Methylobacterium mesophilicum SR1.6/6: one gene and its partner. The protein of the gene in region 1 binds, or shares a complex with, the protein of each later gene. Links are inferred from orthologs where the notes say so. Each region holds a gene or a part of one and is shown in the gene's direction. Other genes may lie near its edges.

The links.
Region 2: the proteins of hfq (region 1) and MMSR116_RS27410 are in contact, whole or in part, in a crystal structure (PDB 3VU3), measured with the Escherichia coli proteins. The link is inferred for Methylobacterium mesophilicum SR1.6/6 from one-to-one orthologs.

The regions. Positions count from the first base shown.
Region 1 is NZ_CP043538.1:432,850-449,746, reverse strand. The notes cover bases 1,550-4,408. They hold hfq (RNA chaperone Hfq), read left to right. Parts: upstream 1,550-2,782; coding sequence 2,783-3,034; downstream 3,035-4,408. Other genes in these bases: hflX (GTPase HflX), read left to right, coding at 3,443-4,408; MMSR116_RS02125 (sigma-54-dependent transcriptional regulator), read left to right, coding at 1,550-2,585. Outside these bases: MMSR116_RS02130 (sensor histidine kinase NtrY-like), read left to right, coding at 1-1,224; more of MMSR116_RS02125, read left to right, coding at 1,221-1,549; more of hflX, read left to right, coding at 4,409-4,855; MMSR116_RS02110 (adenylate/guanylate cyclase domain-containing protein), read left to right, coding at 4,855-6,168; MMSR116_RS02105 (hypothetical protein), read left to right, coding at 6,302-6,526; MMSR116_RS02100 (TonB-dependent siderophore receptor), read right to left, coding at 6,998-9,232; MMSR116_RS02095 (alpha/beta hydrolase), read right to left, coding at 9,523-10,821; MMSR116_RS31255 (hypothetical protein), read left to right, coding at 11,113-11,286; MMSR116_RS32440 (AMP-binding enzyme), read right to left, coding at 11,309-11,743; MMSR116_RS02085 (PAS domain-containing protein), read right to left, coding at 13,057-13,617; MMSR116_RS02080 (ParA family protein), read left to right, coding at 13,993-14,640; MMSR116_RS02075 (ribbon-helix-helix domain-containing protein), read left to right, coding at 14,624-14,962; MMSR116_RS02070 (septal ring lytic transglycosylase RlpA family protein), read left to right, coding at 15,308-16,660; MMSR116_RS02065 (D-alanyl-D-alanine carboxypeptidase family protein), read left to right, coding at 16,813-16,897. UniProt on the Escherichia coli protein: RNA chaperone that binds small regulatory RNA (sRNAs) and mRNAs to facilitate mRNA translational regulation in response to envelope stress, environmental stress and changes in metabolite concentrations.
Region 2 is NZ_CP043538.1:5,787,934-5,795,984, reverse strand. What follows is about bases 2,823-5,749. They hold MMSR116_RS27410 (catalase), read left to right. Parts: upstream 2,823-3,454; coding sequence 3,455-5,044; downstream 5,045-5,749. Other genes in these bases: MMSR116_RS27400 (MFS transporter), read right to left, coding at 5,557-5,749; MMSR116_RS27405 (cupin domain-containing protein), read left to right, coding at 5,129-5,605; MMSR116_RS27415 (LysR substrate-binding domain-containing protein), read right to left, coding at 2,823-3,319. In the rest of the region: ilvA (threonine ammonia-lyase, biosynthetic), read right to left, coding at 1-849; MMSR116_RS27425 (diacylglycerol kinase), read right to left, coding at 836-1,183; MMSR116_RS27420 (AbrB family transcriptional regulator), read right to left, coding at 1,180-2,238; more of MMSR116_RS27415, read right to left, coding at 2,384-2,822; more of MMSR116_RS27400, read right to left, coding at 5,750-6,801; lnt (apolipoprotein N-acyltransferase), read right to left, coding at 6,820-8,051.

The DNA.
Region 1 (16,897 bases):
AGTTTCAACAAGATGACCCAGGAGCTGCGCCGCCAGCATGCCGGCCTGATCGCCGCGAGCGACCTGATCGACACCCGCCGCCGCTTCACCGAGGCCGTGCTGTCGGGCGTCTCGCCGGGGGTGATCGGCCTCGACGCGGCGGGCTTCGTCACCATCGCCAACCCGGCCGCCGAGCGGATGCTCGACCTCCCCAGCGACGCGCTGGTCGGCCAGCCGCTGGCCCGCGCGGTGCCGGAGCTCGCCCCCGTGCTCGCCGAGAGCGAGGCGCGCCCGCGCAGCCTGCAGCAGCAGCAGGTCCAGCTCACCCGCTCGCGGGGCGAGCGCACCATCACGGTGCGGGTCACGAGCGAGCAGGCGCAGGGGGCTTCCCGCGGCTCGGTGGTGACGCTCGACGACATCACCGACCTCGTCCAGGCGCAGCGCAGCTCCGCCTGGGGCGACGTGGCGCGCCGCATCGCCCACGAGATCAAGAACCCGCTGACCCCGATCCAGCTCTCTGCCGAGCGGATCCGGCGCAAGTACGGGAAGGTCATCACCGCCGACAAGGAGGTGTTCGACCAGTGCACCGCCACGATTGTCCGGCAGGTGGACGAGATCAAGCGCATGGTCGACGAGTTCTCGGCCTTCGCGCGGATGCCCAAGCCCGCCATCGCGCCGAACGACCTCACCGAGATCGCCAAGCAGAACCTGTTCATGATGCGGGTCGCGCACCCGGACATCGACTTCGCGTTCTCGGCTCAGAGCGGGGCCGGCGGATCCGAAAAAATTGTCGCGGCTTTCGACATAAGGCTGCTCAGCCAGGTGATCACCAACATCCTCAAGAACGCCGTCGAGGCGGTGGCCGAGGTACCGGAGGCCGAGCTCGGCAAGGGCAAGATCTCGCTCAGCCTCGCCGTCGAGGACGGGTTCGCGGTGATCGCCGTCACCGACAACGGCAAGGGTTTCCCCGCCGAGGGCCGCCAGCGGCTGCTCGAGCCCTACATGACCACCCGCGAGGGTGGGACGGGGCTGGGGCTTGCCATCGTGAGCAAGGTGCTTGAGGAGCACGGCGGCGGGATCGAGCTGAACGACAATCCCGCCGGCCGCGGCGGCCAGGTGCGGATGCGGGTCCCGCGCGAGCACGGGCCCGAGCCGGCGGCGGCGCCGTCTGAAACCCTACCTGTCACGACAGAGGAGAAGGGCGCCGCGTCGACGGCCCCCCGGATCGCGGAGATGCACGCATGAGCGCCGATATCCTGATCGTCGACGACGAGGCCGACATCCGCGACCTCGTCGCCGGGATCCTGGACGACGAGGGCCACCGCTGCCGCACGGCCGGCGGCTCGGACGAGGCGCTCGCCGCCATCGAGGCGCGCCGGCCGCACCTCGTCTTCCTCGACATCTGGCTGCAGGGCTCCCGGCTCGACGGCCTGCAGGTGCTCGACCTGATCAAGGCGGCGAACCCCGACCTGCCGGTGGTGATGATCTCGGGCCACGGCAACATCGAGACCGCGGTCTCGGCCATCAAGGCGGGCGCCTACGACTTCATCGAGAAGCCGTTCAAGGCGGACCGGCTGATCCTGGTGGCCGAGCGGGCGCTGGAGGCCTCGCGGCTCCGGCGGGAGGTCCGCGACCTGACGGCGCGCTCCGGCGCCACCAACCGGATCGTCGGCGCGTCGCTCGCCATCAACCAGCTGCGCCAGACCCTCGACCGGGTGGCGCCGACCAACGCCCGGGTGATGATCACCGGGGCGCTGGGCTCCGGCAAGGAGCTCGCGGCGCGCAGCCTGCACAAGGCCTCGGCCCGCTCGAACGGCCCGTTCGTGCTGTTGAACGCCGCCGCGATCCTGCCCGAGACCATGGAGGCGGAGCTGTTCGGGGTCGAGGGCGAGAGCGGCCGGCGGGTCGGCGCCCTGGAGGAAGCCCATGGCGGCACCCTCTACCTCGACGAGGTCGCCGACATGCCGCGGGAGACCCAGAACCGGATCCTGCGCGTCCTCGTCGACCAGAACTTCCAGCGGGTCGGCGGCACCACCCGGGTGCATGTCGACGTGCGCATCATCTCGTCCTCATCCCGGGATCTTCAGGAGGAGATCGCCGCGGGCCGGTTCCGGGAGGACCTGTTCCACCGCCTGTCGGTGGTGCCGATCCGGGTGCCGGCCCTGTCGGAGCGCCGGGAGGACGTGCCCGAGCTGATCCAGTTCTTCATGGACAACATCTCGTCCCAGACCGGCCTGCCCAAGCGCCGGATCGCCGAGGACGCGATGGCGGTGCTGCAGTCGCACAACTGGCCCGGCAACGTCCGCCAGCTCAAGAACAACGTCGAGCGGCTGATGATCCTGACCCAGGCCGACCCGGAGCAGGAGGTCACCTCGGAGATGCTGCCCTCCGAGATCGGCGCCCTGGTGCCGACGACGCCGGGCGGCGCGGGCGGCGAGAAGCTGATGAGCCTCGCGCTCCGGGAGGCCCGCGAGATCTTCGAGCGGGAGTACCTCGTGGCGCAGATCGCGCGGTTCTCCGGCAACATCTCGCGCACCGCCGAGTTCATCGGCATGGAGCGCTCGGCCCTGCACCGTAAGTTGAAATCCCTCGGCATCGGTCCGTGAGACGGGCGGCCGGGGGGATGCGGTGAGAGCGGTGCCGATCCGTCACGGATGAGGCCGGCGCGGGGGTTGCTTGCGCCCACGCTTTCACCAGATCATGGTGCTTGTATACACAGCCGCGGTCGGGAAGGTCGGACGATCCGGCGCGCGGCAGACCCATCCCGGACGGAGCGAGCCGGGACAACAAGAAGGCCAAGAAGATGGCGGGCGAACGCGCACAGAACCTTCAGGACACCTTTCTCAATCATGTCCGCAAGAACAAGATCCCGCTGACCATCTTCCTCGTCAACGGCGTCAAGCTCCAGGGCGTGGTGACGTGGTTCGACAATTTCTGCGTGCTGCTGCGCCGGGACGGGCACTCGCAGCTGGTCTACAAGCACGCGATCTCCACGATCATGCCGGGCCACCCGGTGCAGCTGTTCGAGCCGGACGAGACCGCCGAGAAGGCGTGAGTTTTCGCTGGGGTTGGGGCGAGGTAGATCCGCGCGTCTCCTCCCCTTGCAAAGGTTACGATATTCACACGTCTGGGTCTGAGACCAACGCTCTGAAAAATGGGCGCTTTTCCCTCCCCCTTGTGGGGAGGGTCCAGGGGTGGGGTGGTGCAGAAGGCACCGCACCGCTCGATCCTGCACCACCCCCACCTCCAACTCCTCCCCACAAGGGGGAGGAGAGCGCGCGTCGGTCAAGGATGCGAATCTGCGAGCCCGGCGAGGGGAGGAAGGACGTGCGCAATCCGCGCCCTCGCGGATATCCGCTGCGTTTCCGGCCCCAAGCCTTGGCCCGGCCCGCCCGCATCCCCATTCTGACGGATCCGACCTCTCGAACGAAGCCGCCGGCCGACCGGCGGTGCCAAAGGCCGTATGACCGAAACGCTGACGTCCGGCGAAGCCCGCCTCCAGGCGCAGGCCGCCCCCGAGGGCGAGATCGCCGCGGCGACCCACACCCTGGTGATCGGCCCCTACCTCGCGCGGGGCGCCGCGGGAGCCGGGCACGGACCGGTGACGCCCACGCGCTCCGTGGAGGCCCGCCTCGACGAGGCGACCGGGCTCGCCGCCGCGATCGAGCTCGACGTGGTCGAGAGCCTCGCCGTCAGCCTGCCGCGGATCCGCCCCTCCACCTATCTCGGCAAGGGCCGGGTCGAGGAGATCGCCGGCCTGATCCGCGCCCGCGAGATCGGCCTCGTCGTGATGGACTGCGCCCTCTCGCCCGTGCAGCAGCGCAACCTCGAGAAGGCCTGGGGCGCCAAGGTCATCGACCGCACCGGCCTGATCCTGGAGATCTTCGGCCGGCGCGCCTCCACGCGCGAGGGCACGCTCCAGGTGGAGCACGCGCACCTCGCCTACCAGAAGTCCCGGCTCGTCCGATCCTGGACCCATCTGGAGCGTCAGCGCGGCGGCTTCGGCTTCCTGGGCGGCCCCGGCGAGACCCAGATCGAGGCCGACCGGCGCATGATCCAGGAGCGCATGACCCGGATCGAGCGCGATCTCGACGCGGTGGTGCGCACCCGCGGCCTGCACCGGCAGAGCCGCGCACGGGTGCCGTACCCGATCGTCGCGCTGGTGGGCTACACGAACGCCGGCAAGTCGAGCCTGTTCAACGCCCTGACCCGCGCCGAGGTCACCGCCAAGGACATGCTGTTCGCCACCCTCGACCCCACCGCCCGGGCGACCAAGCTGCCCCACGGCGAGACCGTGATCCTGTCCGACACGGTGGGCTTCATCTCCGACCTGCCGACGCCGCTGATCGCGGCCTTCCGGGCGACGCTGGAGGATGCCATCGAGGCCGACGTGCTGCTCCACGTGCGCGACGTCGCCCACGTCGATTCCGAGGCGCAGGCCGAGGATGTCGGCGAGGTCCTGCGGGAGCTCGGCATCGAGACCACGGCGGACCGGATCATCGAGGTCTGGAACAAGGCCGACCTCCTCGACGACGACGAGCGCACCCGGCTCCTGAACCTCAGCGGCCAGGCCAAGGCCCGCAACGACCGCGACAGCGCCGCGCCGGTCCTGGTCTCGGCCCTGACCGGGGAGGGGCTCGCCGCCCTCGCCAGCCGGATCGAGGCGCGGATCGGGCGCAACCGCGCGAGCTTCGCGGTGTCGCTGCCCCCGGAGGACGGGGCGGCGCTGAACTGGCTCTACGAGAACGCCGAGATCCTCGACCGCCGGTCGGAGGCCGACGGCACCCTGCACCTCGCGGTCCGGATCGCCCCCGAGAAGGAGCCGCGCTTCCTCAACCGCTTCGCGGCGGCCCGGCGCCTCGGCCGGGGCGGTTGATGGCCTCGGGCAGCGCCGGCAACCCGACGCTCGCCGCGCTGCAGTCCGCGCGGTCTCCGGCCGAGGGCCGCGCGGAACCGGGATCCGACGACGCGGCGGTGCTGCGGGCGATGCAGGCCGGCGGCGGCCTGCGCCTGCTCGGCCTCCGGGTGGTGATCGTGCTGGTGCTGCTGATGGCGGCGCAGGCCTATGACGGCTCGCTCCACGCCCTGAGCCACTGGTTCATCCTCGGCCTCTACGGCCTCGGCACGGTCTGGTTCGGGCTCCGGGAGCGGGGCGGCGGCCCCGCGGCCAACGCCTACAGCTGGGCCGGCACCGGGCTCAACGCCGGGCTCGCCGTCTACGTGATCATCGAGCACATGATGGCCGGGGGCGGGGCGGGCCTCGGCGCCGACGCGGTGAGCCGCCTGCCCGCCTTCCTGCTCCTGCTCCAGACCGGCCTGAGCATGCGGGTGGCCCAGACCCTGGTGTTCTGCGGGCTGGTCACGGTCTGCTGGAGCGCGGCCTTCCTGGTCGGGCTGGTGCATCCGGACCTGTTCCCCAACGCCGACACCTTCCCGACCGCGCAGATCACCGGGCTCGCCACCTTCATGGCGGCGGGCCTCCTGGTGATCGACGGCATGATCCGCCTGCGCGCCGCGGTGGCCCGGGCTCTGCGCATGGAGCACGAGCGGACCCAGCTCGCCCGGTTCGTGCCCGACACGGTCGCCCTCGACCTCGCCGCCGAGGACGGCGATTCCGGCCTCGGGATCCACCGGCGCCACGCCTGCCTGATGATCCTCGACATCCGCGGCTTCTCCCGGCTCTCCCGCGAGCACCCGCCCGAGGCCATGGTGAAGGCCCTGCTGGCGGTCCGGGCGGCCGCGCAGGCGGCGGTGGCGGAGCAGGGCGGCCTGGTCGACAAGTATATCGGCGACGCCGTGCTGGTGCAGTTCGTGCTCGACCGGCCCGACGCCCAGGCGCGCGCGGCTCTGGCCTGCGCCCTGTCGATCCGGGACCGGATCGCCGCCCTCAACGCCGAGCGGGCGCGGGAGGGGCTGTTCACCGTGCGGGTCGTGGTCGCCCTGCACGCGGGCGACCTCCTGGTCGGCGTCTTCGACGACGGGGTGCGGGCCGAGTACACGGTGCTGGGTCCGGCGATGAACGCCCTGGCGCGGATCGAGACGCAGGCCAAGGCGGCCGAGATCGCGCTCGCCGCCTCGGGGGATTTCATGGATCTGCTCGAGGGAACGCTGCCGGTGGGGATCCGGGCCGTCCCGGTGCCGCAGGCGGTGCTGCCCGGACCGCTGACCCTGTTCGCCATCGCGGAGTGAGCGGGCCCGATCGGACAGCGCCGACGTTCCCTGCCGCAGGATGCCGCGGCACGATCCCCGGCCGCGCCGGAACCGGGCCGATTTTAATCCGTTCGGTCCGCGCGGCGCTGGGTCGCGGAGAGACATTCGTCCCATGAACAAGATCATCCTCGGCGCGACGCTCGCGCTCGGCCTCGTCCTCGGCGCCGCGAGCCCGAGCCTCGCCTCGCCGGGCGACGGCCTCGACCGGAACGCCGCCGCGCAGGGCAACGGCCGCTTCGGCGGCATGCACCGCAACGCCCGGATGGAATCGCGGATGATGCGGCACCGCGCCCACCGGATGCACCGGCATCACCGTTACCATCGCCATCACCGCTGACGGGTCCGGACCGGTTCCGGCTCCGCGGGCTTTCGGGGACGTCGTCATCGTCGACGGCGGCGGGCGAAGCGGCATCCGCTACGCCCGCCGCGGGCCACCGTCGCGGAAGCTGCGGCCGGTCGATCGGGGCGCGCCGCTAGAGCCGAGACCGATCGCGGTACAATCGAGACACGACACAAGACCGGGAAGCTCTCGGACCGGTCATCCCACCCACCACCTCATCCTGAGGTGCCGGAGCGGAGCGGAGGACTCGAAGGAGCCCTCCAGAAGCCTGCGCGATCCCTGGAGCCCGCCTTCGAGGCCCGCTGACGCGGTCACCTCAGGATGAGGGGGTTTGAGTGGATCGACTTAGTACAGCGCATTGTCGTGTACCATGCGCGTCGCAATCAGGCGCGGCTCTAAGCCTTTGTCGTGGCGCGCTCTCGCCGAACCGGTCTCCACTTCGGCGGAGAGCGCGCCAAGCCCTCCGCCTCACCACTTGTAGCTCAGGCTCGCCGTGACCCGCCGCGCCTCGCCGTAGAAGCAGGCGTTGATCGACGTGCAGGACGAGACGAAGCGCTTGTCGAAGATGTTCGCGGCGTTGATGGCGAAGCGCCAGTTGCCGCTGGTGTAGTGGACCAGCGTGTCGAACAGGACCCGCTCCGGCACCTTCAGCGTGTTGTCGGTGTTGGCGAAGGAGGACCCGACGTAGCGCACGCCGCCGCCGAAGCCGAAGCCCGCGAATTCGCCCGTGGGGATCGTGTAGTCGCCGAACACCGACGCGAAGGTCTGCGGCACGCCCGCGGGCGTCCGGCCGACATTGTCGCCCCGCTCGATCTTCAGGTCATAGGTCGTCACCGAGGCGACCACGTTGAGCTCCGGCGTGAGGCTCGCCGTGAGCGAGCCCTCGAAGCCCCGCGAGCGCGTCAGCCCGAGCTGGAGCGAGTTGAAGACGTTGTTCGGGTCGGTGGTGAGCGAGTTGTTGAGGGCGAGGTCGAAGAACGCGGCCGTGACGAACAGGTTCGTCCCCGGCGGCTCGTACTTCACGCCGGCCTCGTACTGCTCGCCCGTGGTCGGCTTGAACGGCTGGCTGAACGCGTTCGTGCCCACCTGCGGGTTGAACGAGGTCGCGTAGGAGACGTACGGCGCGAGGCCGAAGTCGAAGTTGTAGATCAGCGCGAAGCGCTCGGTGGCCGCGTTGGCGTTCTGGGTCGTGCGGGAGATCGGGCTGGCGAGCTTGTTGTTGACCTCGTTGGTGGTGAAGTCGCCGCGGCCGGAGGCGATCAGGGTCAGCTGCGGCGTGAGCTTGATCTGATCCTGCACGTAGAGGCCGGTCTGCTGGAACTGGTCGAAGTTGATGAGGTAGGGTGAGACCGGCCCGGCGGGGCTGACGAAGTTCGGCGCCGCGAGGTTGAACGGGTCGACGCCGAAGAACGTGCCCTGATTGTCGTTCAGGCTGAAATACTTGTAGTCGACGCCCATCAGGAAGGTGTGGGCGAACAGGCCGTCGTCGAACCGCGCGATCGCCTGGGTGTCGACGTTGAACTGGCGCGCCGTCGAGGCCGCCTGGAAACGGTAGCGGCTGAGCTGGGTCTGCGTGACCGGGTCGACGTATCCGATGCCGCCGCTGAGGGAGTTGTCGTAGGATTGCGAGATCGCGTAGCGGGCGTTCTGGCGCACCGTCCAGACGTCGTTGAAGACGTGCTCGAACTCGTAGCCGATGAAGGCCTGGGTGCGCCGGTACCGGTTCTGGATGTTGTCCTGGGTGTTGTACGAGCGCGGGATGCGCAGGCCCTCGGCCTGCGGGCGCACGGTGCCGTAATAGGGCAGGAACGCGTTGATGCGGCCGGTCTCGTCGTGCTGGAAGCTCGACAGGATCGTGAAGGTCGTGGCCCCGTCGGGCTTGTAGGTGAAGGACGGCGCGATGTAGCCGCGGTTGTCCTCGACGCCGTCGACCTGGGTGCCGCCGTTCCGCCCGATGGCGGTCAGGCGGTAGAACCAGTGCCCCTCCGCGTCGGCCGGGCCGCCGAGGTCGAAGGCGAGGTACTTCTGCCCGAAGGAGCCGCCGCCGGCCTCGATGTAGCGCAGCGGGTCGAGGGGCGGGCGCTTGGACACGAGGTTGACGACGCCGCCCGGATTGCCGGCGCCGAACAGCACGGCGGCGGGTCCGCGCAGCACCTCGATGCGCTCCAGGCCGAACGTCTCCAGCTGGAAGCCGCCGAAGCCGAAGTTCAGAAGTTGCAGCCCGTCCTTGTAGAGTCCGGTGTCGTTGGTGGTGAAGCCGCGGATCAGGAAGAAGTCCTGGCGGGTATCCGGGCCGAAGGGGCTGCCGAACACGCCCGGCGCGTACTGGATCGCCTCCGAGACCGACTGGGGCTTCTGGGCGTCGAGCTGCTGGCGCCCGATCACGGTGATCGATTGCGGCGTCTCGATCAGCGGCGTGTCGGTCTTGGTGGCGGTGAGCGAGCGCTTGGCGACGAAGCCGGTGATCGGCCCACGCGGATCCTCCCGCACCGGTCCGGCGACGACCGGCCCGCCCTGGCCGGTGACGCTCAGCTCCTCGAGCTGCACGCTTCCCTGCGCGGTCTGGTTGGCCGGGTTGTTCGCCCGGGGGCGCGGCGGCGTCGCGTCCTGGGCAAAGCTCGGCGCAGCCTGGACCAGGACGGCGAGCGAGGCGCCGGCAAGGAGGGCACGCAGGGCGCCGGAACGGGGGTGAGCGACTCTCATGGGACCTGGCCGTGTGCGACGAAGCGGGCAGCCGGCCGCACGCGCCGGAACCGGTCCCGACGTCGCTGCCGCGCTGTTTAGAATTGTGCTAAACTGCTGGGGGGATTGATTTTTCTTCAACCCGGAGTACGCGCAGCCACGCTTCATCGCAAGCGGCCCTCGCGCTTCAGGCGACGGCTGTTGCCGTGGCGACACGCCTCGGTAGCGAAGGCCGGCAGCCCGAAAGGTCAGGCACGTGTCAGGGGACGCGACGGTCCGGAACCGGCGCGCGATCGGCCTACCGGCCCGGCCTACCGCGCCCGGCCCGCGATCCAGCCGGCCAGCAGATCCGCCAAGGCATCGCTGTTGGTCTCCAGCATCATCATGTGGCCGTTGCCGTTCAGGCCCCGGTCGGCCAGCCGGATCACGTCGGGCTTGGCGCCGGCCTGGGCCAGGAAGGCGACCGTGCAGGCATCGTAGGTGGCGTGGAACGAGGCCTCCGCGGTCACCACCACGGTCGGCACCTTGGCGAGGTTCGGCAGGGTCCGGGCCGGCTCGCCCTGCAGCCAGCAGCGCACGGCCCCGTCGGCCGTCGCCTTGGCCTGCTGCGCCACGATCAGGTCCTCGGGCGCCTTGACGGGCGGATCGAAGGTCAGGGGCATGCGGGTCAGCCCGTAGGCGCGGGCGCGCCCGTCCCCGGCCTTCTCCCAGAAGTCCTTGCCGCCGCGGAACTGAACGTCGAAGAAGGGCGGCCCGCTCGGCTCGACCGCCACATGCGCCTTCACGAGGTCGGGCCGGGCGTCCGAGGCCGCCCAGCCGAACAGGGCCGCCTGGCCGTGGGTGAGCAGGATCGCCGGCCCGACCTTCTCGAGGAGCGCCACCAGGGCGGGGTCGACCAGCTCCTCGGTCTGCTGGCTGTTGGCCAGGAACGGGACCTGGCTGGCGAAGAACTGGTCGAACCCGGCATTGCCCTGCACGCCGGCCCCGCCCGGCCAGCGATTGTGGAGCTTGGCCTGCGGGTAGAGGTCGTAGACCTCGGGCGCCGTGTGGGTCCGCTCCAGGCTGCGGGTGCCCAGCCGGTCGTAGGGTCCGTAGACCTCCGGGTTGGTGCCCGAGCGCCCGCGTCCCACCTGATCGACCACGTAGACCTGGTAGCCTCTCTCGACGAAGCGCTGCACCCAGCCCGGGCGGCCGTCCGCGGTGGCGAGGAAGTTCACGCCGGTCTGGGCGAGGCCGTGGACCATCACCACCGGGTAGGCTTGCGTGATCCGGGCCGGGGTGCGGGACTGCACGAACATCTGGCCGACCATCACGGTCTTGTCGCCGAGCTTCTCGTAGCGGCCGCCGATGTAGAAGTAGCCCGCCCGGGTCACCGGCTCGCCCGGCTCCTGCGCCGTGGCCTGCACCGTCGCCTGCGACGGGCCCTGAGGTCCCCCCAGGGCGGCGGGCCGGGCCTGCGAGGTCGCCTGGGCCGGTATCTGGGCCGGTATCTGGGCCGGGACCGTCCCCTGGGCCAGCGCCGCCCCTGCCGCCAAGGTGATTCCCAGGATCACCCCTTGAGCGGCGAGCAACGCCACCCGGGCGCCGTTCGCGATGCCGTTGCCGGCCATGCCGTCCCTCCCGGATGCGCCCTGCTCCGCGCGGGCGCTTATTGCGGGAAACGCAACGCTCGGCCAACCGGGAAAGCTGCACCGCCCCGCACGTCAGGTCCGAATATCGCGCCCGGCCTTCGCGCATCCGGCAACCACGATCCCGGCCGAGCCCGAACCCAGGCGCATGCCTGGCGCGACCACGGCGACGCTGGCGTCGGCGCGGCGGAGCACCCACCTTGCAGATCGGACGCCCGATGCGGCGCCCCCGCCCGGACAGCCCGGGCGGGACCGAACCAAGGACTCCAAGCCGTGGATCCCGCAACCGCCAAGACCCTGGTCTCCGCCGCCCTGGTCGCCTCCATCGCCCTGTTCAGCCTGGTGTCGTTCCAGGCGTTCTTCGCCCAGATCGCGGCCGACCTGCGTGCCGCCCGGGCCGTGCGGATCCCGGTCCGGGCCGACCGCCGGGATCCCCCGCAGGCCTGACCGCAGGCCTTACGCCTCGTCCTCAGGCCTCATCCTGCCGGGCGCGCTCGCGCAGGAGGAATTTCTGCACCTTGCCGGTCGAGGTCTTCGGCAATTCGCCGAAGACCACGTGGCGGGGGAGCTTGTAGGAGGCGAGACGCCCCCGGCACCACTGGATCAGCTCGTCGGCGCTGGGCGAGGTGCCGGGCTTCAGCTCCACGAAGGCGCAGGGCGTCTCGCCCCATTTCGGGTCCGGCTTGGCCACCACCGCGGCGGCGGCCACCGCCGGGTGCTTGAACAGGGCATCCTCGACCTCGATCGACGAGATGTTCTCGCCCCCCGAGATGATGATGTCCTTCGAGCGGTCCTTGAGCTGGACGTAGCCGTCCGGGTGCTTCACCCCGAGGTCGCCGGTGCGGAACCAGCCGCCCTTGAAGGCCGCCTCCGTGGCCGCCGGGTTCTTGAGGTAGCCGCGCATCACCACGTTGCCGCGCATCATCACCTCGCCGATCGTGCTCCCGTCGGCGGGCACCGGCTCCAGCGTCTCCGGGTCGCGCACGTCGAGGGCCTCCAGCACCGGGTAGCGCACGCCCTGGCGCGCCTTCCTGGCCGCCCGCTGGTCCGCCGCGAGCGCGTCCCAGTCGGCGTGCCAGGCGTTGACCACCGCCGGGCCGTAGCTCTCGGTCAGACCGTACAGGTGGGTGACGTCGAATCCGGCCTCCGACATGCCGGCGAGCACCGCCTCGGGGGCGGGGCCGCGGCGGTGAAGAAGGCGACGCGCGTCCGCAGGTCCCGGCGCTCGGCGTCGGAAGCGTTGATCAGCATCTGCATGACGATCGGCGCGCCGCAGAGATGCGTGACCCCGTGCTCGGCCATCAGCCGGTACATCGCCTCGGCCCGCACCTGCCGCAGGCAGACATGGGTCCCGGCCACGACCGACAGGGTCCAGGGGAAGCACCAGCCGTTGCAGTGGAACATCGGCAGGGTCCAGAGATAGACCGGGTGCTGGCCGAGCCCGCCCGTGATGACGTTTCCGAGCGCGAGCAGCGCCGCGCCGCGGTGGTGGTAGACCACGCCCTTCGGGTCGCCCGTGGTGCCGGACGTGTAGTTCAGCGTGATCGCGTCCCACTCGTCGCCGGGCAGCTGCCAGTCGTGCTCCGGGTCGCCGCCGGCCAGGAAGGCCTCGTAGTCGGTCTCGCCCAGGCGGGCGCCGGGGCCGTCGTATTCCGGATCGTCGACGTCGATCACGAAGGGTTTCGCCGCGAGGCCCTCGAGGGCCGCGGCGGCCGTCCGGGCGAATTCCCGGTCGGTGATCAGCACCTTGGCCTCGCCGTGCTCCAGGCAGAAGCGGATCGCCTCGGCGTCGAGGCGGGTGTTGAGGGTGTTGAGCACCGCGCCGGTCATCGGCACGCCGTAGTGGCACTCGATCATCTCGGGCGTGTTGGCGAGCAGGGCCGCCACGGTGTCGCCGCGGCCGATCCCGCGTCCGACCAGCGCCGAGGCGAGGCGGCGGGCCCGGGCGTAGAGGTCCCGGTAGGGCCGCCGCAGGGCGCCGTGGATCACCGCCACGTGGTCGGGAAAGACCCGCGCCGCCCGGTCGAGGTAGAGCAGGGGCGTCAGCGGCTGGTGGTTGGCCGGCACGCGGTCGAGGTCGCGGTCGTAGATCGTGTCGCGGGCCATTCCCGTCCTCCCGGCAAAGTCTTTCCGCAAGTCTTTGCCGGGACAGTAGCTTGCCGGGCCGGGCGCGATCAATCGAGGGCGCGCGGCGCCGTCAGGGGCGCGTCCGGGGGCTCAGTGGCGCGGCTCGTCCTCGGGCTCGGGCAGGAAGCGGGCGAGTTCGAAGCCGATCTCGATCATCAGGTGCTCGATCCGGTCCGTGAGCGCCGGCCGGTTGAGGGCGCGGGCGAGGTCGCGCAGGGCGATGATGTGCTCCGCCATCCGGTTCACGACGCGCTCGCTCTGCACGAGGTTGGCCGCCTGCTCCTCCGTCCGGTCGATGGCGATGCCCCGGCCCCGGGTCGCCCCGCCGGCGGGGTCGCGCTCGATCCGGCCGCGCAGCAGCAGGGTGCGGATGCCAGTCCGGGTGTCGCGGGTCCGGAATTCCGCCTCCATGGGGCCGCCGGTCTCGGCCACCGCGTGCAGGTAGCTCTCGATGCGGATGCGATCCTCGGGATGGGTGCGGTCGAGGAAGGCTTCGAGAGGCACGCCGGCCGCGGCCTTCTCCGGGTCGAGGCCGAGCAGACCCGCCAGGGAGGCCGAGAGCGCCAGCTGTCCGGCCCAGATATCGTGGACCCACGTTCCGACCACGCCGGAGGCGTCCAGGACGGATTGCGGGATCGGGGCTTCGGCCATGCCATTCCTCGCCGGGACATCCATTGTCTTTAAACTTGAGGTATTCACCTCCGACACGCTCCTCAGGCCAGCCCTGTCTACGCTACGGTATTCGAACGGCGCTGGAAAGGCTGTTAACCCATTCTGTGCCGAAAATCTTAACCTGAAGTTTAGATACCTGCCCAGCTTTCCACCCGAATCCGTGTCGCCGGCGCGAGTGGCGATCTTAACGGGTCGTTAACCATGATGGCCCCACCGTGCGTCGGGGCATCCTTGGGTCACAGGATCGCGGCAGGCCGCGAATCTCGACACCTGAGGTTGACCCGCTCGGCGCGCCGGCCGGAGCCGGCTGGCGCCTGGTACGGGACGCGCGGGGCCTTCTGGAGGACGCCCAGGATGAAAGCGATCACCTTCGTCACGCAGAAGGGCGGCAGCGGCAAGAGCACGCTGTGCATCTCCCTGGCGGTGGCCGCCCGGGAGGCGGGCCACACGGTCTGCATCCTGGAGATGGACCGCCAGGCCACCATCTCCGACTGGCTCGACCACCGCACCGCCGACGGTCCGGAGGTGGCTCAGATCGACGCCACCCAGATCGACGCCGTGATGGAGCGCCTGCGCGACTCCGCCTACGACTTCGTCTTCATCGACACGCCGGGTGTCGATTCCACCGGCACGCTGTCGGCGATCCGCGCGGCGGACCTGTGCATCATCCCGTGCCGGCCGACACCCGCGGACCTGCGGGCCTTCAAGCCGACGCTGGCGGCGGTCTACCGGCTGGAGAAGAAGTTCGCCTTCGTGCTGAACCAGACCCCGCCGCGCTCCTACCGCGTCCGCGACGCCGCGGACGGCCTGGCGGTGCTCGGAATCCTGCCGGACGTGAACATCGTGTCGCGCACCGACCATCAAGACGCGATCGGCCTGGGACAGGGCGTCACCGAGTTCAACCCCAAGGGCCAGGCTGCCGGGGAGGTCCGCCGCCTGTGGTCGTGGATCGAGCGCCGCACGCAGTCCCTGAGGACGGGCCAGCATGTCCAAGCCGCCTAAGCTCAGCCTCGCGGCGATCGTGGCCTCGGCGAACCCGCCCGCCAAGGCTCTGTCCGCGAAGGGGGCCGCGGCCCGGCCGCAGGGCGCCGAGATCGTGTCGCTGGCCCTCGCCCCCCCGGCGCCGAAGCCCGCCGCCACGCTCAAGCAGCGCGCCCGCCAGATGTCGGTCTACCTGGAGCCGCCGGTCTACGACCAGCTCCGCGACCTCGCCTACGCCGAGCGGACCAAGATGCACGCCCTGATGCTGGAGGGCCTCGACCTGCTGTTCAAGCAGCGGGGCGCCCGGTCCATCGCCCAGCTGACCGACGCGCAAGGCCGCTGACGCGCGCGTCCTCCTCTCCTCCTGGACGAGGGGGCGCCGCGCTTCGCCAGGGCCGGTGTGCCGGGCCGTTGCGTGAGCGGCGTCGCCGGCGCGGCGCGGGAACCCGCACGCCCCCGCGATTTCGAACTTCTGGTTCATCTCACCGACTGTGTCCGTGCTCTCCTGCAGGACACGCGCTGCCGGCACCGCCGTGGCCGGGTTTCTGAACCCCGATGGCCGGCTTTGTTCAGGCTTCCTTTACGCGACCGCTACAATTCTGGGTGGACCCGGTTGCGGCCCCTTGGCGCGGCCGCCTCCGGTCCGGTTCGGGCCCCGGCCACGCGTAGAGTTTGGTGACCCCCCACGATGGTGCGCACGACGCTTCCCCGGCCGGCGCGCCTCGCCCTGCGGCTCATGGCCGTCTCGGGCGTGGCCCTGGCCACCGCCAACTGCGCCACCTCTCCCCAGCAGAAGCTCGCGGCGGCCGGCAACGGCGTCGATCCGAAATACGGCGTCAAGGCGAGCCCGCGCCTCTACAACGAGGGCGACATGATCCCGAAGGGCGGCGGACGCCGCTACACCGGCAAACCCTACGTGGTGGCCGGCCAGACCTACGTGCCGAAGGAGAACCCGAACGGCTACGTGCGCGAGGGCCTCGCCTCCTGGTACGGATCGGCCTTCCACGGCCGCATGACCGCCAACGGCGAGGTGTTCGACCGCCACTCGATCGCGGCCGCCCACCCGACCCTGCCGCTGCCGAGCTACGCCCGGGTGACCAACCTCGACAACGGCTACTCGATGGTGGTCCGCGTCAACGACCGCGGCCCCTACCACGCGGGCCGGGTCATGGACGTCTCGGAGGAGGCGGCCGATGCCCTGGGCTTCCACCGCAAGGGCACCGCGCGGGTGCGGGTCGAGTATGTCGGCAAGGCCTCGGTCGCCGGCAGCGACGACCGCAAGCTCTTGGCCAGCCTGCGCACCGACGGGCGCCCGGCCGGGCGCTCCGCCGTGATGGTGGCCGATCTCGGCCCGTCGGAGGAGCCCGAGCGCTACGCACGCTCGGCCCCCGAGCCCCTCGCCTTCAAGCCCGCTCAAGAGCGTGTCCAAGAGCGTGAGGAGCCCGCCGCGACTCCGGCCGCCCGGCCCGAGCGGGCGCCGGTGCGCGCACCGATCGTGCTCGCCGCGGCCGCCGTGTCGGTCCCGGCGGCGGTGCAGCCCACGGCCCCGCCGGTGCGGGACTTCCGCCCGGCGCCCGTGCAGGTCGCCGCGGCCCGGGAGGCGGGCTCCAGGGGTGCGGGCGTGCCGGCCGCGGGTGTGAAGGTTGCGGGTCTCAACCCGGCTCTGGCCCAGGCCGCCCCGCCGTCCGGTCATGCGGCCGGGAATAGGGCCGGGCATGAGGCCATGCCTGCGGCCGCCAGAACCGCCCCGAAGGCGGTCGGGACCGGGCATCCCGTGCCCGGCGCGACGCAACTCGCCAAGGCGCCCGCCGCGGCGATGCCCGCCTCCGCCAAGCTCGCCCTGGCGCGCCTCGCCGCGGTCCCGTCCAAGGCGGCCGCGCCCGTCGGCGGAGCCCCGCCCAGGGCCGGCACGCTCGCCCAGGCGGGCGCCCCCGGGAAGGCCGGTGCGGCCCCCAAGGCCGGCGCCGCCAAGCCGGCGATGGCGGGTCGCGCGGCGGGCCCCGCCGGGACGAAGAACGCCCGCCTGGCCGGGATCTACTGAGGACGGACGCGGCCCGGCCGGGCGGACGGCGTCCGGTGCCGATGCGGCATTTCGCATTCGATCCGGCGCCGAAACCGTAATATGGTCACGCTTGTTATCCGGATGCGGGCGGGGTTTCCTCGGCCGGTGGACAGGCGCGGGACGCGACGGTGATGCGCAGGACCTTTCTCACCCTTCTCGCGGCCGCCTGCGCGCTCGGGGCGGGCCTCGCCGGCGTTGCCGCGCAGGGCTTCCAGA
Region 2 (8,051 bases), 5.3 Mb from region 1 along the record:
GTCGAGGTGCGCGCGGCAGAGCCGGAAGGTCTCCTCGCCGGCCTGCCGTACGGCGACGCCGTCGGCGAACAGGCCGACCGAGGGCAGGCTGACCCGCGTGTCGGCCGCCAGCGCCGCGGCCATGCAGGCGGCGTCCTCGGGTTCGACGCCGATCACCTTGGTGCCAGGCCGCAGGTACTTCACGAAGGTGGCGATTCCGGCGGCGAGCCCGCCGCCGCCCACGGGCACGAAGATCGCCTCGATCGGGCCGGTATGCTGCTCCAAGATCTCCTTGCCTATGGTGCCCTGGCCGGCGATCACGTCCGGATCATCGAAGGGATGCAGGAAGGTGAGGCCCTGCTCGGCTTCGAGCGCCTTGGCCTGGGCGAGCGCCTCGTCGAAGGCATCGCCGTGCAGAACCACCTCGGCCCCGCGGGCCCGGCAGGCATCGACCTTGATGGAAGGCGTAGTCCGCGGCATCACGATGACGGCCCGCGCGCCGAGCTTGGCGGCGGCCAGTGCCACGCCCTGCGCGTGGTTGCCCGCCGAGGCGCAGACTACGCCGCGGGCGATCTGGTCCGGGCTCAGACCCGACATCTTGTTGTAGGCGCCACGCAGCTTGAACGAGAAGACCGGCTGCAGGTCCTCGCGCTTCAGCAGAACCGGGCGGCCGAGCCGCTGAGTCAGGCGCGGCATGGGGTCGAGCGGGCTCTCGATCGCCACATCGTAGACGCGGGCGGTGAGGATCTTGCGGATGTAGTCCGTCACGGTTTGGCTTCTCGACCGGCGCACTGGGCTCTGCCGGCCAGATAGACCCTCCCGCCAGCGGATGCGAGCGCGTGGGACGCGATGCAGGTCAGCCCAGCCGATCGACCAGCGCCGCCACCCATACGACCAGCGCCGCCAACTGCGCCATGAACGTCCCGGCGGAGGCCAAGTCTTTCACGACGCCGATCATCGGGTGGTGCGCAGGGTGGACGTGATCGCAGAGCTTCTCGACGGCGGTGTTGAGGAACTCGGCGGCGAGCATCAGCATCAGGCTGACCAGCAGGGCGACGCGGACCCAGAGGGTTGTGCCGAGGAGGAGGGCCACCGGGACGCCGAGCGCCAGGAGCATCAATTCCTGCCGCACCGCCCGCTCGGTGCGCGCGCCGTGAAGCAGCCCGCGCCAGGAGTTCAGGAAGGCGAGGAGCAGAGCATTCATCGCAACGCGGTTTCCGGTACGGACCTGCTGATCCACTTGGCCAGAAGGGGCCCGGTGAGCAGCACCACGAACAGACGCAGCGTCTGGACGGCGAGGACGAAGGAGACGTCCGCCTTCGAGCCGACCGCGATGATCGCCACCGAATCGAGCCCGCCCGGACTCGTGGCGAGGACCGCGGTGAGGAGATCGATCGGCAGCAGCAGGGTCAGCCCCCAGCCCCAGGCCGCGCAGAGCGCGATCACCGAGAAGGTCGCCACCAGAATACCGGGCAGGGCCGTGACGGTCAGGCGCAGGGTCTCCCGGGTGAAGCGCAGGCCGACATAGATGCCGATGCAGGCATAGGCGATCTCGAGGAGCGGGACCGGCAGGGCCATGCGAACCACGCCGGTGGCGTGGAGCAGGCTGCCGAGGACCATCGGTCCGACCTGCGCGCCAGCCGGCACCCGCAGGGCGAGCGCGGCGCCGGCGCCCAGGACGGCGACCGTCAGGGTCGCCAGAAGGGAGAGGGGCCCGGTCACCTCGCCGGCTCCCGCGGCGGCGCCCGGGATGGGAGATTCCATGAGGAACCGCGCGGCCAGCGAGGCCGAGAACACGACGGCGGCGACGCGCACGTACTGCATGAAGGCGACGAGGCGCGGGTCGGCCCCGAAATCCTCGGCCATCGCAACCATGGCGGACGCGCCGCCGGGAGACGAGCCCCAGGCCGCCGTGGTCCCGGGAAGCACGCGCAGCCGCGTCAGGATCCAGCCGACGAGGCCGCTGACCGCGACGGTCACCAGCACCACGGCGACGATGAGCGGGCCGTCCTCCAGCAGCGTCTGGGCGATCTGCCCGGTCACCGCGTGCGCCACGAGGCAACCGATCGCCGCTTGCGAAGCCTGGAAGGCCGGTCGCGGCACCCGGAGCCGAGAGCCGCCGACGCCGAACGCGATCGCCGCGATCATGGGCCCGAGCAGCAGCGCAGCCGGAAACTGCGCGCGCATCAGCCCGTAGGAAACGATGGCTGCGACGGCGATAAGGGCGACCCAGAGGCCGAAGGTGCGGAGCGAGGGCAAGGGAACCGGCGAAGTATCCACCCGCTCAAGACGGTCGGGCGTAAGACCCGCGCTACACGGCAATATTGGCTCTGTCACGGCGGAGTTTCGGCACGGCGGCCCCGCATCTCCGTCAAGGCTGACAGTTTCTCGCCGGCCGAGCCCCTTACAGGATCCCATCGCCGTCGCGACAGGCGGCCGTGCCGGGCGGCGCATGCGCGCGGAAGAAGGCCGCGAGACTGGCGAGCCCCGTGCCACGGGGATCGCTGGCCCGCCAGATCAGCGCCACGGTACGGCCCAGCCCGTCAACGTCGAACGCCCGCGTCACCGTGAGGCCCGTCGGGTCCGGCCCGGACGGCACGGCCAGGGCCGGCAGCAGCGTGTATCCGGCACCGGCCGCCACCATCGACCGCAGCGTCTCAAGGCTCGTGGCGTGGCGGCCGACCGAGGAGCCGGCGCCGCACGCCGCGATGGCCTGGTCGCGCAGGCAGTTCCCTTCGTCCAGAAGCAGGAGGTCGGGTCCTGCGATCTCCGTCGCCGAGAGGGCGCCGCCGCGGGCGAGGGCGTGCTCGGACGGGCAGGCGAGCCAGAAGGGTTCGATGAAGAGGGGCGAGACCGCCAGCCCCTGCTGCGCCACAGGCAGGGACACCAGGGCGGCGTCGATGCGCCCGTCGCGCAGGCCTTCGATGATCTCGGCCGTGCGCGATTCGGACAGCGAGAGCATCAGCAGCGGGTACTGCTCGCGCAGCGGTCGCATCACCAACGGGAAGAGATACGGTCCCAGCGTCTGGATCGCCGCGAGTACGAGTCGCCCCGTCAGCGGAGCGCCGCGCCCCTCGCTGGCCAGCGCGAGGAGCCGCTGCGCCTCGGCCAGGACCACACGCGCCTGCCGCACGATGACCTGCCCCGCCTCCGTGAGCAGCACCCGGCGATTCGAGCGTTCGAACAAGGTGAGCCCGAGCGCGGTTTCCAGCTTGCGGACCTGCACGCTGAGCGTCGGCTGGCTGACGTTGGAGCGCTCCGCCGCTCGGCCGAAATGGCCTTCGTCCGCGACGGCGACGACATACTCAAGGTCGCGGAGGGATAGGCCGGCGAGGTTCATAGATCACGTCTATCAGAACCTTTGTGACGATGCATTTGCCTCGGGGTTCCACCGGGGTCATAACCACGCACCAGAACGGTTCCAGGCTGGCCCCGTTGTCACCGAGAGCCTTCGCAGAACGGAGAGACGGTACGCATGAGCGATCAACGCCCGATCCTGACCACCCGCCAGGGCCACCCGGTCCGCGACAACCAGAGCACCCGCACGGTCGGTGAGCGCGGCCCCGCGACGCTCGAGAACTACCAGTTCATCGAGAAGATCACGCATTTCGATCGCGAGCGCATCCCGGAGCGCGTCGTCCACGCCCGCGGCGCCGGCGCCCACGGCTGGTTCGAGGCTTACGGCAAGATCGGCGACGAGCCGGCCTCCAAGTACACCCGCGCCCGCGTGCTGAACGAGACTGGCGTCAAGACGCCGATGTTCGTGCGCTTCTCGACCGTCGCCGGCGCGAAGGAGAGCCCTGAAACCGAGCGTGACCCGCGCGGCTTCGCGGTCAAGTTCAAGACCGTCGACGGCAACTGGGACCTCGTGGGCAACAATCTGAAGGTCTTCTTCATCCGCGACGCGATCAAGTTCCCCGACATGATCCACGCGTTCAAGCCGGATCCGGTGACGAACCGCCAGGAGGCGTGGCGCTTCTTCGACTTCGTGGCCCAGCACCCTGAGTCGATCCACATGGTGACGCACCTGAAGTCGCCCTGGGGCATCCCGGCGAACTACCGCGAGATGGAAGGCTCGGGCGTCAACACCTACAAGCTGGTCAACGACCAGGGTGAGGCCGTGCTCTGCAAGTTTCACTGGGAGCCGAAGCAGGGCGTCCGCAACCTGACCTCGCAGCAGGCCTCCGAGATCCAGGCGAAGGATGTCGGCCACGCGACCCGCGACCTCTACGACAACATCAAGGCCGGCAATTTCCCCGAGTGGGAATTCTGCGTCCAGATCATGCCGGACGGCCCGAACGACCACCTGTCGTTCGACCCGCTGGACGACACGAAGCTGTGGCCGGTCGACCAGTTCCCGCTGCTGCCGGTGGGCCGCATGGTGCTCGACCGCGTGCCGGACAACTTCTTCGCCGAGGTCGAGCAGTCGGCCTTCGGCACCGGTGTGCTGGTCGACGGCATCGACTTTTCGGACGATAAGATGCTTCAGGGTCGGACGCTGTCCTATTCGGACACGCAGCGCTACCGCGTCGGCGCCAACTACCTGCAGCTGCCGATCAACGCGCCGCAGCCGGGCGTAAGGGTCTACTCGAACCAGCGCGACGGTCAGATGGCCTACACGGTCGACGGCACCGGCCCGAACAAGCACATCAACTACGAGCCCTCGACCCTGGCCGAGGGCCTGCGCGAGGCGCCGAAGCCCGCGAAGGACTACCACCAGCCGGTGGAGGGCCGTCTCGGCCGGTATCAAACCTCGCGTTGCGAGGACGACTACACCCAGGCCGGCGTTCGCTACCGCTCCTTCGCGGACTGGGAGCGCGACGACCTGATCGCCAACCTCGTCGCCGATATGAAGCAGTGCCCCGAGCCGATCCAGCTCCGGATGGTCTGGCACTTCTGGCACGCGGACGAGGATTACGGCCGCCGCGTCGCCGAGGGTGCCGGGATCGATCTGGAGAAGGCCAAGGCGCTGCCGCCACTGCCGGGCCGCGCCGCCCCGGGCAAGCGCCTGCAGTCCGAGACCTACTCGGACGGCTCGCAGGCGCATCGGGTCGCCGCGGAGTAGGCCTGGCGGTCTCGATCGCACTCGGAGCCCGCGCGGTCACTCGGCCGCGCGGGATTTTTGTTTGAACAGAGGGCGAGGGCTGTGATGGCGCATGTCGTGCACCACCGTCTCGGCCCGAACGCTGTCATCGGTGGCATGCGTGTCTCCTATCTGGCGCGCAGCGACGAGACGGCCGACGGGCTTGGCATCTACCGGGTCGACATGGATCCGCGCACGCCCGGCGCCGGATTGCACCGCCACGCCCGACTGACAGAGACGTTCCAGGTGGAGGCCGGCCGGCTCGCGCTTCACATCGAGGGGACGGATCACGACCTCGGCCCGGGCGAATTCGCGCTGATCCCGCCCGGCGTTTCCCACGCCTTCGCCAATCGCGGCGACCGGCCGGTGCGCTTCACGCTGAGCTTCGCGCCGGCCCTCGGCCGTGAGGGATTCTTCGAGGGGCTCGCCCGGCTGGCCGCGAACGGTCGCCTTTCGGATCAGGCCGCGATGACCGACCTGATGGCGCGCTATGATCAGGAGCCGCTGGCCGGGTTGGCCGGGTGGAGCGCGGTCGACGGCTGAGCGGAGGCATTTTGCGGCTCCGGCTCCGCCGCGCTGACCCTTCGGTCGCGGCCGGCGGCCTGACCGATCAGGATCGCCACGACGGCGATGCCGACGAACAGCGCCCCCGGTACGCCCCATCCGCCTGTGGCCTCATGGGCGAGGCCGAACACCAGCGGGCCGAGGCAGGCGCCCGTGTAGCCGATGCCCTGTGCCATGGCCGACAGGCCCGCGGCGCTCGCCGCGTCGGCGGCGCGCAGCACGATCAGGGTCAGTCCGAGGCCGAAGCATCCGCCGACCCCGAAGCCGAGCGCGCCGGCGGCCGGGATGCGCAGCGAATCCGCCCCGAAGGCGAGGACCAGGAAGGCCGCGGCGGTGAGCCCCGGGATGGCGATGATCCAGGCCCGCTGATCCCGGGCGCGGGCGGCCAGCATGGCGGTCAGCAGAGCGCCGGGGGCCTGAACCAGCGTGGTCAGCGAGGCGTAGAGCCCCGCATCCAGCGGTGTCAGGCCGCGCCCCTGGAGGAGCAGCGGCAGCCAGCCGAATAGGATGTAGGCGAGCGACGATTGCAGGCCCATGAAGCCCGTCACCCACCACGCCAGCGGGTTGCGGAGCAGTCGCCCGGCGGAGGGCGCGGCGGTCGAGACCGTCCGGCGGGCGAACGGGATCCACAGGAAGGCAGCGGCCAGCGCCGGCAGCGACCAAATCGCCAGAGCGGAGGGCCAGCCCCCGCCCAATGCGTGCTCCACCGGCACCGCCGCCCCGGCGCCCGCGGCCGCCCCGAGGCAGAGGGTCATGGTGTAGAGGCCGGTCATCAGGCCGCCGCTGGCAGCGAAATCGCGCTTCACCAGGGCCGGCAGGAGCACGTTGTCGAGCCCGATGCCGATGGCGGCCAGCGCCGTCCCGGCGAAGAGCGGCCAGAGACCGCCGAGGCCGCGCAGCGTCAGGCCGGCCGCCAGGATCGTGGATCCCGCCAGCACGGCGAGGTCAGGGCCGATTCGCCGGATCAGCGGCGCGGCCAGGGCGCAGGCAATGCCGAGGCAGAGTACCGGTAGCGTCGTGAGGATTGCGGCACCGCCGGCGCCCAAGCCGGTCCCGTCGCGGATGGTCGCCAGCAGGGGGCCGACCGTGCTCAGTGCCGGCCGCAGGTTGAACGCGACCAGCATCAGCGCGAGCCCGAGCAGGAACCGGCCCGGAGCGGTGCGATCGGGGGTCACGTGAGGCTCACGCGGGGTTCACGGTTGCCGACGCGCGATCAGGGCGCCGCCGAGGCAGGCGGCGAGCATCAGGGCGAAGGCAGCGTCGCCGATCCGGCGGTACAGGGTGCCTCCGATGATCGGGGCGGGCAGATCGGCATCGAGCCACGTTTCCTCGTCCAGTTTGGTCTGGGCGACGATCCGACCGTGCGGGTCGACCACCGCGGAGATCCCGGTATTGGCGTCGCGCACGAGGGGCAGCCCTTCCTCGACGGCGCGCAGGCGTGCCTGCGCGAGGTGCTGGCGGGGACCCGGCGTGTCGCCGAACCACGCGTCGTTGGTGACGTTCAGGATCAGGCCGGGCGCCACCGGTACGGCCTGACCGGCGGGCAGGATCGCACCGGGAAAGATCGCCTCGTAGCAGATCGTCGCCGCCACCGGTGGCAGGCCCGGAACTGTCAGGATCCGCTGGGCGGCGGCCGACCCGGCGGAGAAGCCGCCCGGGATCGCCACGAACTGGCGCAGGCCGAGCGCCCGCAGGGCGGCGTCGAGCGGCGCCGGAAGGTACTCGCCGAAGGGAACGAGGTGAACCTTGTCGTAGGTGTCGGAGATCGCACCGCCCGGGCCGATCACCATCACGGCGTTGAAGTAGCGCAGCCGCTCGCCGGGCAGCGGCTCCTCCGCGCGGGCCGCGCCGGTGATCAGGTGCTGACCCGGCTTGAGGCCGGCCGCGACCTTGGCCAAGGCGTCGGGATCGCGCTGAATCAGGAACGGGAAGGCGGATTCCGGCCAGACGATGTGGGTCGGCTCGGCCTCGCCGGCCCCTACGGGACGCTGGCTCAGCTCGATGTAGCGGTCCACGATGTCGGCCCGGTTCTCGGGCCTGAACTTGGCGTCCTGAGGCAGGTTCGGCTGCACGAGGCGCAGCCGAACGCCGGCCACGGCCGGATCGGGCGGTCCGAGGCGCGCGGCGCCGTAGAGACCCATGCCGATCAGCACGATTGCGGCCGCCGCGCTGGGACCGTACCGGCTGCGCGGGTGCGATCCGGTGGCGAGCGTCGCGGGCGCGGCGCAGATCAGGACGGCCAGGATCGTCAGGCCGTAAAGCCCGATCTCCGCGGCCCACTGCATCAGCCAGAGGTTCTGGGCGAGCGCCATCCCGAGGGTGTTCCAGGGAAAGCCCGTGAACAGGTGGCCGCGGAGCCACTCGGCGCCGCCGAGCCCGAAGGCCAGGGCGGCGATTCGCGCGGGCCCGCGCCCCCACAGGAGGC